3 regions of the Alteromonas sp. HB246098 genome follow, and region 1 is predicted to be linked to each of the others. Evidence: predicted binding sites of a transcription regulator. Region 1 holds the regulator's gene; each other region holds the start of a gene.
The links. The regulator FliA, encoded in region 1, starts transcription of late flagellar genes. The targets are predictions, from matches to a motif close to CTAAAGNTNNNNNNNNNNNNGCCGATA.

Region 1 (3,281 bases):
TCAAAACTTCAGTAAGTAACTGTGTAAGTTTAGCCGACTGATTCGAACCGTCTTCCAACAATTCGTCTAAGTCTGCACATAAAACCTTAAACTCACCCAGCTCGATTTGGCGGTTCATCAGCTTTTTCCACTCTGGCATAACCTTTTCGATTCGCTCTGCGAGCAGTTCAGCGATGGGCATACTCGCCTCTACGGCATCCATAGTAGTATTAGCAGCTTTTTCGGTTTCTTCAATTACGTAGGTAAGGCGGGACTGAGCATCAGGGATATCGTCTGTAGCTAAATTTTTGATGCGGTCGTCTATTTGAAAGTTGTTTAATGCGTCGTGGAGTTGACGCGTCAACTTGCCTACTTCAGCGAATAGCTCAACGTTTTCTTTCATTGAGACGGCTTCAAGTAGTGCATTAGCTGAAGCCTTGTCACCTTCTTCAAGAAAAGTGACAAGCTGCTTTGCTTCTTCTAACGATATTGGAACGTTTACATTCGTTGACATCCAGTAAACCTCATTTATCTGGTGAGCGTCTGGATCAACCTAAACGTTCGAATATTTTATCTAATTTTTCTTTAAGCGTTGCCGCGGTAAAAGGTTTAACAACGTAACCATTTACACCCGCTTGGGCGGCAGCAACGATCTGTTCCTTCTTCGCTTCGGCGGTCACCATAAGTACTGGCAGATGCTTAAGTTTGTCATCGGCTCTAATTGCTCGGAGCAGATCTATACCCTGCATACCAGGCATGTTCCAATCAGTAACAACAAAGTCGAAATCGCCTTGTTGTAACATAGGTAATGCGGTGCTTCCGTCATCCGCTTCCTGGATATTGGCAAAACCCAAATCTTTAAGCAGGTTTTTGATGATTCGTCTCATGGTTGAAAAGTCATCGACCACGAGAATTTTCATGCTTTTGTCCAAAATAGCCTCCACTGAGGGGTTAATTGTTTTTAATTTCTATTCTTCGTCAGCTTGCCACGACTTCATTCGTGATTTGAGTTTTAACATGGCTTGACTATGAATTTGACTGACTCTCGACTCACTTACGTCGAGAACCTCGCCTATTTCTCTTAAGTTTAGTTCTTCATCATAGTAAAGTGAAAGAACAATCGCTTCTCGCTCGGGTAATGTCGTTATTGCATGGGCCAGCGCTTTTTGAAATGCGCCCTGCATTAAATCTTCTAACGGTGCATCACTGCCTCGACTTTGCTCGGTAGTGATCACATCTTCCGACACACCTAAATCTTCAATGCCCACCAGCTTCCCGGCATTTACTTCATTGAGCATCTGGTGATAATCCTGCAAGCTCACATTAAGCTTGTCAGCAATATCGGAATCTCGTGCGTCGCGCCCAGTTTCACTTTCTACCTGAGATATCGCTTCTGTTATTGCGCGACCATTTCGGTGAACAGAACGTGGCGTCCAATCACCTTTGCGTATTTCATCCAGCATGGCACCGCGAATGCGGATACCTGCGAAGGTTTCGAAGCTTGCGCCTTTTGACCCATCAAAGTTTCGAGCGGCCTCTAACAAACCAATCATGCCTGATTGGATAAGGTCATCAACAAGAACACTCGCAGGCAGGCGCGCCATCAAATGGTGCGCAATACGCTTAACCAGAGGCGCATGTCTTTCGACTAACTGCGATTTATCTGTTTGCTGTTGATAAGCGGCTGCCTTGCTGTTCAACGTTGACTTCCTACGGCTTTTTCTGCAACTAATTGTTCAATGAAAAATTCTAAGTGGCCACCAGGCTGCGCCGGAATAGGCCAAGTAAGCGCCCTGTTTGCTAGCTTGGTTATCGCTACGGCTGCAGGAGAGCCCGGAAAAGCATCTACAATAGCTGTTTGCTTACGCACTGCTTTGCGAATATTTTCGTCAAATGGCACCGTCGCCACTAATTCTAGTGCAACATCAAGAAAACGCCCTGTCACTTTACTTAATTTGCTAAATAATTCCTGACCTTCTCGCACATCGCGAACCATATTGGCCACAACTTTAAAGCGAAAAACACCGTGCTCACGGTTAAGGATTTTTATCAGCGCATACGCATCAGTTAGTGATGTTGGCTCATCGCAAACCACCACCATGATATCTTGGGAGGCTTTAGAAAAGCTTAATACCATATCTGAAATGCCAGCAGCGGTGTCGACTATTAATACGTCTATTTGAGAACGCAGCTCGCTAAACGCTCTTATTAAGCCAGCGTGCTGTGTGGGTGAGAGTTCCGCCATTGACTGCGTACCAGATGTGGCGGGAGCAATCTTAATACCGTGTGGGCCGGTTACTAAAACCTCGTCCAACGTGCACTCGCCAGAGAGTACGTGAGATAAGTTTTTCTCAACTCGCAGGCCTAACATCACATCTACGTTTGCAAGACCAAGGTCCGCGTCAAGAACCATTACCCGCTTGCCCTGCTTCGCCATGGCGATAGCAGTGTTAAGTGTAATGTTTGTTTTACCTACGCCACCTTTACCACCAGTGACGGCGATTACTTTGATTAACCGTGATTGCTTCATTTTTCTTAAGCTACTCGCTTGATCGTCAATCATACTGCTTATGCTGTTTTAATTGCGTTGTTACCACTAGTATGATTCAAACCGTACTTTTTATAAAGCTTTGCAGCAGCGGAAACCAAAGATTTCGCTTCTGCAATCTTAATGTCTTCAGGCACTTTTTGACCATCGGTGACATAACTAACCGGTAGTTGGTATTCAACCGCTGCACTAAGTACCTCTCCTAAAGAGTAGCACTCATCTAACTTTGTGAAAATACAGCCACTTAGTTCAATATCGTCATAGGCTTGAATGATTCTCTGCAAAGCCGGATATTGCGTATTGGCTTGCGCTACCAAATATTTTTTAACTTTTGGCATTTGGCCATTGTCGAACTGCTTAATTTGCTTAATTAATCGACTATCACGCTGACTAAAACCTGCTGTATCAATCAATACTAGTCGCTTATGACGAAGTTGGAACAATAAATCTGCAAGTTCTTCACTAGTTTGCGCTTTTCGCACAGTACAGCCAATAATTTTTCCGTATGTCGCTAGTTGCTCATAGGCTGCAATTCTATACGTATCAATAGTAATCATAGCCACCGACTCTGCACCATATTTCTGCGCGTAGCGGGCGGCCAACTTTGCAACTGTGGTTGTTTTACCTGTACCAGTAGGCCCAACTAATGCAACGGCACCTTGTGAGCTAAGTATATCGTTTCCGGTAACATTTATGCGATTAGCCAATAGGTTAAGAAGATATACCCACGCGTCACGTTCGTTGTAATGAGCCG
Region 2 (3,281 bases), 140 kb from region 1:
ACCGCACTGTGAGCCTAGCTCTAAATGTTGACGTAACTCACGCACGTTCCCCACGCCGTTTTCTTCAACCGCCGCGCGAATGCTTTTATCTGTTACCCCATAGCACATGCAAACAAACATTAAACGTACTCCAAATGAATCTGTAAATGATAATAATTGTTATTCTTCGTTTTGGCAAGCAGATAATGGCAAGTTTAATAAACCGCAATCTGGTAAATACTGGGTAATGATTGGGCAATATCTGGATAACTATTTATGCGGACTATCATTATTGGTACAAGCAGTAAAAAAACTCATCGTTTAATATTGTTATTTCCGTATTCGTACCTATTTTCTGGGAAGGAAATTTCCCATCAAAGTGGTTACGCAATGTAATCACTTCTATTATTACAATCCAAATATAAATGGAGAGACTCATGAGTGTATTAGTTGGCCGTCCTGCGCCTGATTTTACTGCTGCAGCGGTACTTGGTAGCGGTGAAATCGTAGATTCTTTCACACTAAGTGAAGCAATTAAGGGCAAAAAAGCGGTTGTATTCTTCTACCCGCTAGATTTTACTTTTGTATGCCCGTCAGAGCTTATCGCTTTCGACAAGCGTTTTGACGAGTTTAAAAAGCGCGGTGTTGAAGTAATTGGTGTTTCAATCGACTCTCAGTTTTCACACAATGCGTGGAGAAATACCCCAGTAAATCAAGGTGGCATTGGTCCAGTTAAGTACACTCTTGTTGCTGACGTAAAACACGACATCTGCCAAGCGTATGATGTCGAGCACCCAGAAGATGGTGTTGCTTTCCGCGGTTCATTCCTAATCGATGCCGAAGGTATGGTTCGTCACCAAGTAGTAAACGATCTTCCACTTGGTCGTAACGTTGACGAAATGCTTCGCATGGTCGACGCTCTAGCGTTCCACGAAGAGCATGGCGAAGTTTGCCCAGCAGGTTGGACTGAAGGTAAATCAGGTATGGACGCATCACCTGAAGGTGTAGCTAAATACCTATCTGAAGAAGCAGATAAGCTATAAGCTAACCTGTTTAAAGATAATAAAGAAACAGCGCCTTTGGGCGCTGTTTTTATTTATGGCATTTATCGAACAAAAACTATTCTTGATTTTCTACTGGCCAGCCACCTAACGCCTTATAACGATTTACCATGTAGCAAAATAGTTCGGTGGTTTTCTGTGCATCGTAAAGGGCGCTATGCGCTTCATTTTGGTCAAACGATATACCCGCCGCTCGGCATGCTTTTACTAGCACAGTTTGACCAAGAGCAAGGCCTGCTAGGCTGGTGGTATCGAAGGAAACAAATGGATGAAAGGGCGTGCGCTTTATATTGCAGCGCTCAATAGCAGCATTAACGAAGCTTTGGTCAAACGTTGCGTTATGAGCAACGATAACAGAACGCTGACAGTCCGCATTTTTCTGTGCTTTGCGAATACCTTTACATAAATCCTTCATGGCTTCGCTTTCCTCTATAGCACCTCGTAATGCGCAATTCGGATCAATGCCATTAAATTCTAATGCCGCAGGCTCAAGGTTAGCGCCCTCGAACGGATCTATATGATAGTGAAAGGTTTGGTCAGGATGCAGTACTCCGTCTTCATCCATTTTCACCGTAACCGCTGCTAACTCTAATAAGGCGTCAGTGCCTGCATTAAATCCGGCCGTTTCAACGTCGATGACAACGGGAAAATAACCTCGAAAGCGCTGGGAAAGAAGGGGCGGGTTGGCAGACATAAACACTCTTGTAAGACTAGATTGCAGAAACTGGTTGGTTGCTTTTTATGCAAACCTACCTGCGAAACTTATTAGCAAAAAGAATTATCGCAAGGATATCTTCGAGTTGCCAGTTTCAATTTGAAAACCGCGAAGATGAGAAGCAACTAGTAGTACGAAACGCTAATGGTATTAAACGCTAAACTTTTCTACACTTTGGACGATAATCATATTAACCATGAATTTTCAAAACTCACTATTCGCGACTTAAAGCGAATGGTTACAATTTATGGCTCTTAAAGGTTGGTGGGCGGTTAAAAGGCCTACGCTCGTGTTAGTCAGACTTTCGTTATGGTGTCGAAATGGTGTTGAAATTAAAATATATCGCTTTATTGGGGATGGTGGGGTCGCTGTCGTCCCATGCTGCCATGCGGCAATATTCTGCAACCATTGAAAGTTCCAACTGGCGTATTGATACGGACACGCGCCTGCAGTGTAGGCTTAACCACGAATTGCCTGGTTACGGCGAAGCCATGTTTACGAGTTCCGCGTCGAAGCAGCTAAACATGGAATTTGAATTAGACATGTATATGCTGCCAAACAAGTTTGATGTGGCTGCGGTCTACTCTGTTCCGCCAAAGTGGATGCCGGGTGTGGCGCCAAAGACCATCGCGGATATGTCTATTCGAAAGCAATACAATGGCGACCTGCCACAAGATGCTGCATGGACTATGTTGTCTGAGTTAGAGAAAGGCTTTTGGCCCACGATTTACTATCAAGACTGGTATAACAAATATGACCAAGTGAGTGTGGCATTAAACGCAAGCAACTTCTCAGGCGTGTATCGCGACTTTGTTAAGTGCGTGTCGAACTTGCTTCCCTTTAGTTTTGATGACATCGCCTACACTGTGTTGTCTTATCAGAACAACAGCACAGAGCTTACTAAGTATTCGCAAAAGCGTTTAACTATGATTGGCGAATATTTAAAAGAAGACAGCGAATTGGAGCTTGTGCTTCTCGATGGTTACACGGACAGTTACGGTGGCCGTTATAACAACGAACAGTTGTCTATTCGACGGGCCAATGAAGTAAAAAGCTATCTAACTACGCTAGGTGTACCTGAAGATAGAATCCAGCTAACAGGCCATGGTGAAAAACGCCATATCGCGCCAAACGATACGCGGGAAAGCCGTGCGCAAAACAGACGCGTAGTGGTACGACTATCCAAGTCGTAGGCGCTTGCTCAAGCGCCTCAAACCCGTTTAACTTGTGTTAATTTGTTTTGTCTCGCCAGGTTAATACAGGCACTAAATGGTCGGTGAAAACGCCATCAGCTCGCACTACCTTGTGCAATGCATCTAAAATTTGTTTTCCAGACATGCCCGCCGGAAGCGCATCCTGACGATAAGTGTAGGTATGAATGGTAAGTTCGTTATCGTGAGCGTACTTAACCCAACTCGCTGCTTCTACTTTCCCTTTAGCCATTGCCTGAGTATCCATTAAATGGCCTAACCAAGGGCCTATGCCATTCGCATACTTCGCGACTTGCTTCATGCCTTCTTGTGTAC
Region 3 (3,281 bases), on a different contig from region 1:
ACTATGCAAAGAAATGCCAGTAAAAGACAAGAAGCTTCGTGTATTTGGTAACTTGCCTTACAACATTTCAACGCCGCTAATGTTCCACCTTTTTGATCATGCTCAATGCATTGAAGACATGCACTTTATGCTTCAAAAAGAAGTGGTTAATAGGCTAGCAGCGGGCCCTGGCTCTAAGAACTACGGCAGGCTTTCTGTTATGGCCCAGTATTATTGCCACGTGATCCCTGTTTTGAATGTTCCGCCAGGTGCCTTCAAGCCACCTCCGAAAGTAGACTCGGCTGTTGTAAAACTAGTTCCGCATCAAGCTCCACCCGTTGATGTTGAATCAGTAAACACGCTTGAGCGCGTTTGTGCACAGGCTTTTAATCAACGCCGAAAAACTATTCGTAACTCACTGAAAGACAGCTTAAGTGAGGAAGAAATCCGTGAGTTAGGGATAGATCCAACTTCTCGCGCAGAAGTGCTATCGCTTAACGACTTTGCCACTATAGCTAACGCTGTATCGGCAAAAGAGCACCAACAAGAGCAGTAAGTTCCTCTATGGATGTACTTGATATAAAGGTGCGGGTGAAAACCCGTCACCTTCCTGAGCACCTTCCCTCAGATTCCAAGCAATTTGCTTTCGCCTACCACATTACTATTGAAAACAATAGTGAGCATACCGTACAACTGCTTAGTCGCTACTGGAAGATAACCGACGCTAACGGTAAAACGTCAGAAGTAGAAGGTGATGGAGTGGTAGGAAAACAGCCTATAATGAAAGCGGGTGAACATTTTGACTATACGAGCGGCGCAGTCATTGACACACCAGTTGGCAATATGGAAGGCTATTATGTAATGGAACTAGAAAGCGGCGAGCGCTTCCGCGTTCCTATAAACGTATTTCGCCTAGCTATTCCAAGCATTCTTCATTAAGGGTTTTATGTCTAAAGGTAATACCTACGTCATTGGCGATATTCAAGGCTGTTATGACGGCCTTCGCCGCGTATTGGATAAAGTAAAATTTGACGAGACAAACGACAAGCTGTTTGCTGTCGGCGATTTGGTTGCAAGAGGAGAAGATTCGCTAAGCACATTGCGTTTTCTGAAATCTCTTGGCAGCCAATTTAGTAGTGTTTTGGGAAACCACGATCTTCACTTACTTGCTGTTGTAAACGGTATTCGCAAAGCGAAAAAGTCAGACAAATTAGAGCCACTACTTAATGCGGCAGATTTAACAGAACTTGTCGACTGGTTGAGGCAGTTCCCGCTGGCAGCGAAGTTAGACGAACAATCAATAATGGTTCACGCTGGTCTTTATCCTCAATGGTCTATCGATGAGTGCGTTTCACTTAGTAATGAAGTTAGCAACATCCTCAAGTCCGATGATTACGCCACTTTTCTTTCAAAGATGTACGGTAATACACCCGACAAGTGGTCAGATAAACTTGAGGACGACGAGCGACTGCGCTTTATTGTAAATGCGTGTACGCGCATGCGGTTTGTTCATACAGATGGCACCCTCGACTTTGACAACAAGTCTCATCCTAGTACAGTTTCTAATACTGCTAATAGCACCTTAAAGCCTTGGTTTGAAGTAGAAAATACAAAGCTCACAACTAGCCAGCGAGTAATTTTCGGACACTGGGCCGCCCTATCAGGTCATACAAATAACTCACAATTTGTTGGTTTAGATACTGGCTACGTGTGGGGGCAAAGTATGACGCTGTTGAATTTAGATACCTCAGCTTTGATTAGCGTTACAGCATAGAATCATTATTGTATACACGCCTATAGATACGAAACTTATCTGAGAAAGAACCCGCTTTTCCCGGCTTAACTGGTTGTACCAGTAATAACAATTAGACTTAAGTGCTAAATAAAATAAACATTAAGTCTTTGTAGCCGATACACTTACTTGTAAAAGTAACGATGATGTTTCGTTACCTGCTCAGCATTCAAGCAAGCGTCACTTTATAAGTGCTATATTTTGTTAGCTGAGGCGGGTAATATCGTTAGGGATAAAAATAAAAAACACTCATCCAGGAGTTCCGATGAAAATAACGGTAGCCACACGCGTAATCGGGGGATTTGTAGCGATTAGCGCACTTCTAATCGTTATAAGTGTTGTCTCACTTTATAACCTCAATTCCATAGGCTCTGCAACAGAGGAAGTAAATGACGTTGCTTTGCCCACGGTAGCAGGCAGTAATGCACTTAAAGCAAGCTTCCTAAATATGGGTCGACTTACCTTCGAAAGCTATATCGAAGAAGATTTAAGTGATCTTAAGGACAAAAGAGCGTCATTCGACTTTGCCAAAGATACCTTTGAAAACGAGTACAATAAGCTAGCGCAGGCCGTTAGTAATGAGCCAGAGCTTAGAAACACGCTAAACAGTGTTCGCGAATCTTATGATGCGTATATCACTAATGTTGAGGCTATGTACAAAAATCACCAAATGTACCTCGATTTGCGCAACAATATACAAGACAAACTAGGTGATGCTGAAGATAACGCAGACGATGCCTCTACCTACCTCCTGGATTTTTCAGACCTAGACGCGGTTCAGCGCGATCCTAACCTCAGACGTGCTGCTGAGATTGGTGGTCAACTTGAAACTTCGCTTCTTTCGCTACTTACTGTTTCTTACGAATATATCAAAACCGAAACGCTAGTGCGTTCACAGACACTTGGCAACGAGGTTGACCTTGTAGTTGAAAAAGTAGTTACCCAGCTAAGCGAAATGGTTGAAGCAGCGGGCGGTCGTGATGACTCAGGTACACTTGATGATATTAACGACTTAGTAAATGACGCCATCAACGCCATAAAAGCTAACGACGGCGTAGTGCAGCTTCATGTGGATCGTTTAGAGCGCAGAAACGATGCGGAAAAAGCACTTAATGCATCAGATTCAAATATCGCACAGGGTGTTGTGGCACTTGAAAACCTGCTGAATCTTGCTGATAAGAAAGCATCTCATATAGAAAATCAGGTGAACGGTGCCATTACAACAGGTAACACCTTTGTTATTGTTGTTGTTCTCATCTCTATTGCCGTAGCAGCCTTCATTGGCTACGTAACCGTTCGTGCTATTACACGCCCGCTTTATCGCGTAAACGAACTACTTACTGTTGCTTCATCGGGTGACCTTACTCATCGCCTAGACGATTCAGCGCAAGACGAGTTTGGTCTCTTAGCACGAAACTGTAATACCCTCATTGGAAACCTTAAGGAACTTATCACCGCCATAAATGTTCGCGCTGAACAGCTAGCTGCGGCGTCGGAACAGACATCAGCC

Region 2: a site for FliA is predicted at 1,913-1,939, ahead of ACYTPF_RS04130 (flagellar protein MotY). Genes of this name have one in related genera too.
Region 3: a site for FliA is predicted at 1,867-1,893, ahead of ACYTPF_RS15385 (HAMP domain-containing methyl-accepting chemotaxis protein). Genes of this name have one in related genera too.

The regions. Positions count from the first base shown of each region.
Region 1 is NZ_JBTZUG010000001.1:1,102,400-1,105,680, forward strand. Features, by position in the region: gene ACYTPF_RS04735 (protein phosphatase CheZ) at 1-493, opposite strand, end outside; gene cheY (chemotaxis response regulator CheY) at 528-911, opposite strand; gene ACYTPF_RS04745 (RNA polymerase sigma factor FliA) at 948-1,679, opposite strand; gene ACYTPF_RS04750 (MinD/ParA family protein) at 1,676-2,542, opposite strand; gene flhF (flagellar biosynthesis protein FlhF) at 2,548-3,281, opposite strand, start outside.
Region 2 is NZ_JBTZUG010000001.1:964,393-967,673, reverse strand. Features, by position in the region: gene ACYTPF_RS04145 (bacterioferritin-associated ferredoxin) at 1-120, opposite strand, end outside; gene ACYTPF_RS04140 (peroxiredoxin) at 417-1,022, shown strand; gene rnt (ribonuclease T) at 1,099-1,734, opposite strand; gene ACYTPF_RS04130 (flagellar protein MotY) at 2,076-2,948, shown strand; gene glpQ (glycerophosphodiester phosphodiesterase) at 2,986-3,281, opposite strand, start outside.
Region 3 is NZ_JBTZUG010000007.1:193,707-196,987, reverse strand. Features, by position in the region: gene rsmA (16S rRNA (adenine(1518)-N(6)/adenine(1519)-N(6))-dimethyltransferase RsmA) at 1-535, shown strand, start outside; gene apaG (Co2+/Mg2+ efflux protein ApaG) at 544-918, shown strand; gene ACYTPF_RS15390 (symmetrical bis(5'-nucleosyl)-tetraphosphatase) at 926-1,753, shown strand; gene ACYTPF_RS15385 (HAMP domain-containing methyl-accepting chemotaxis protein) at 2,037-3,281, shown strand, end outside.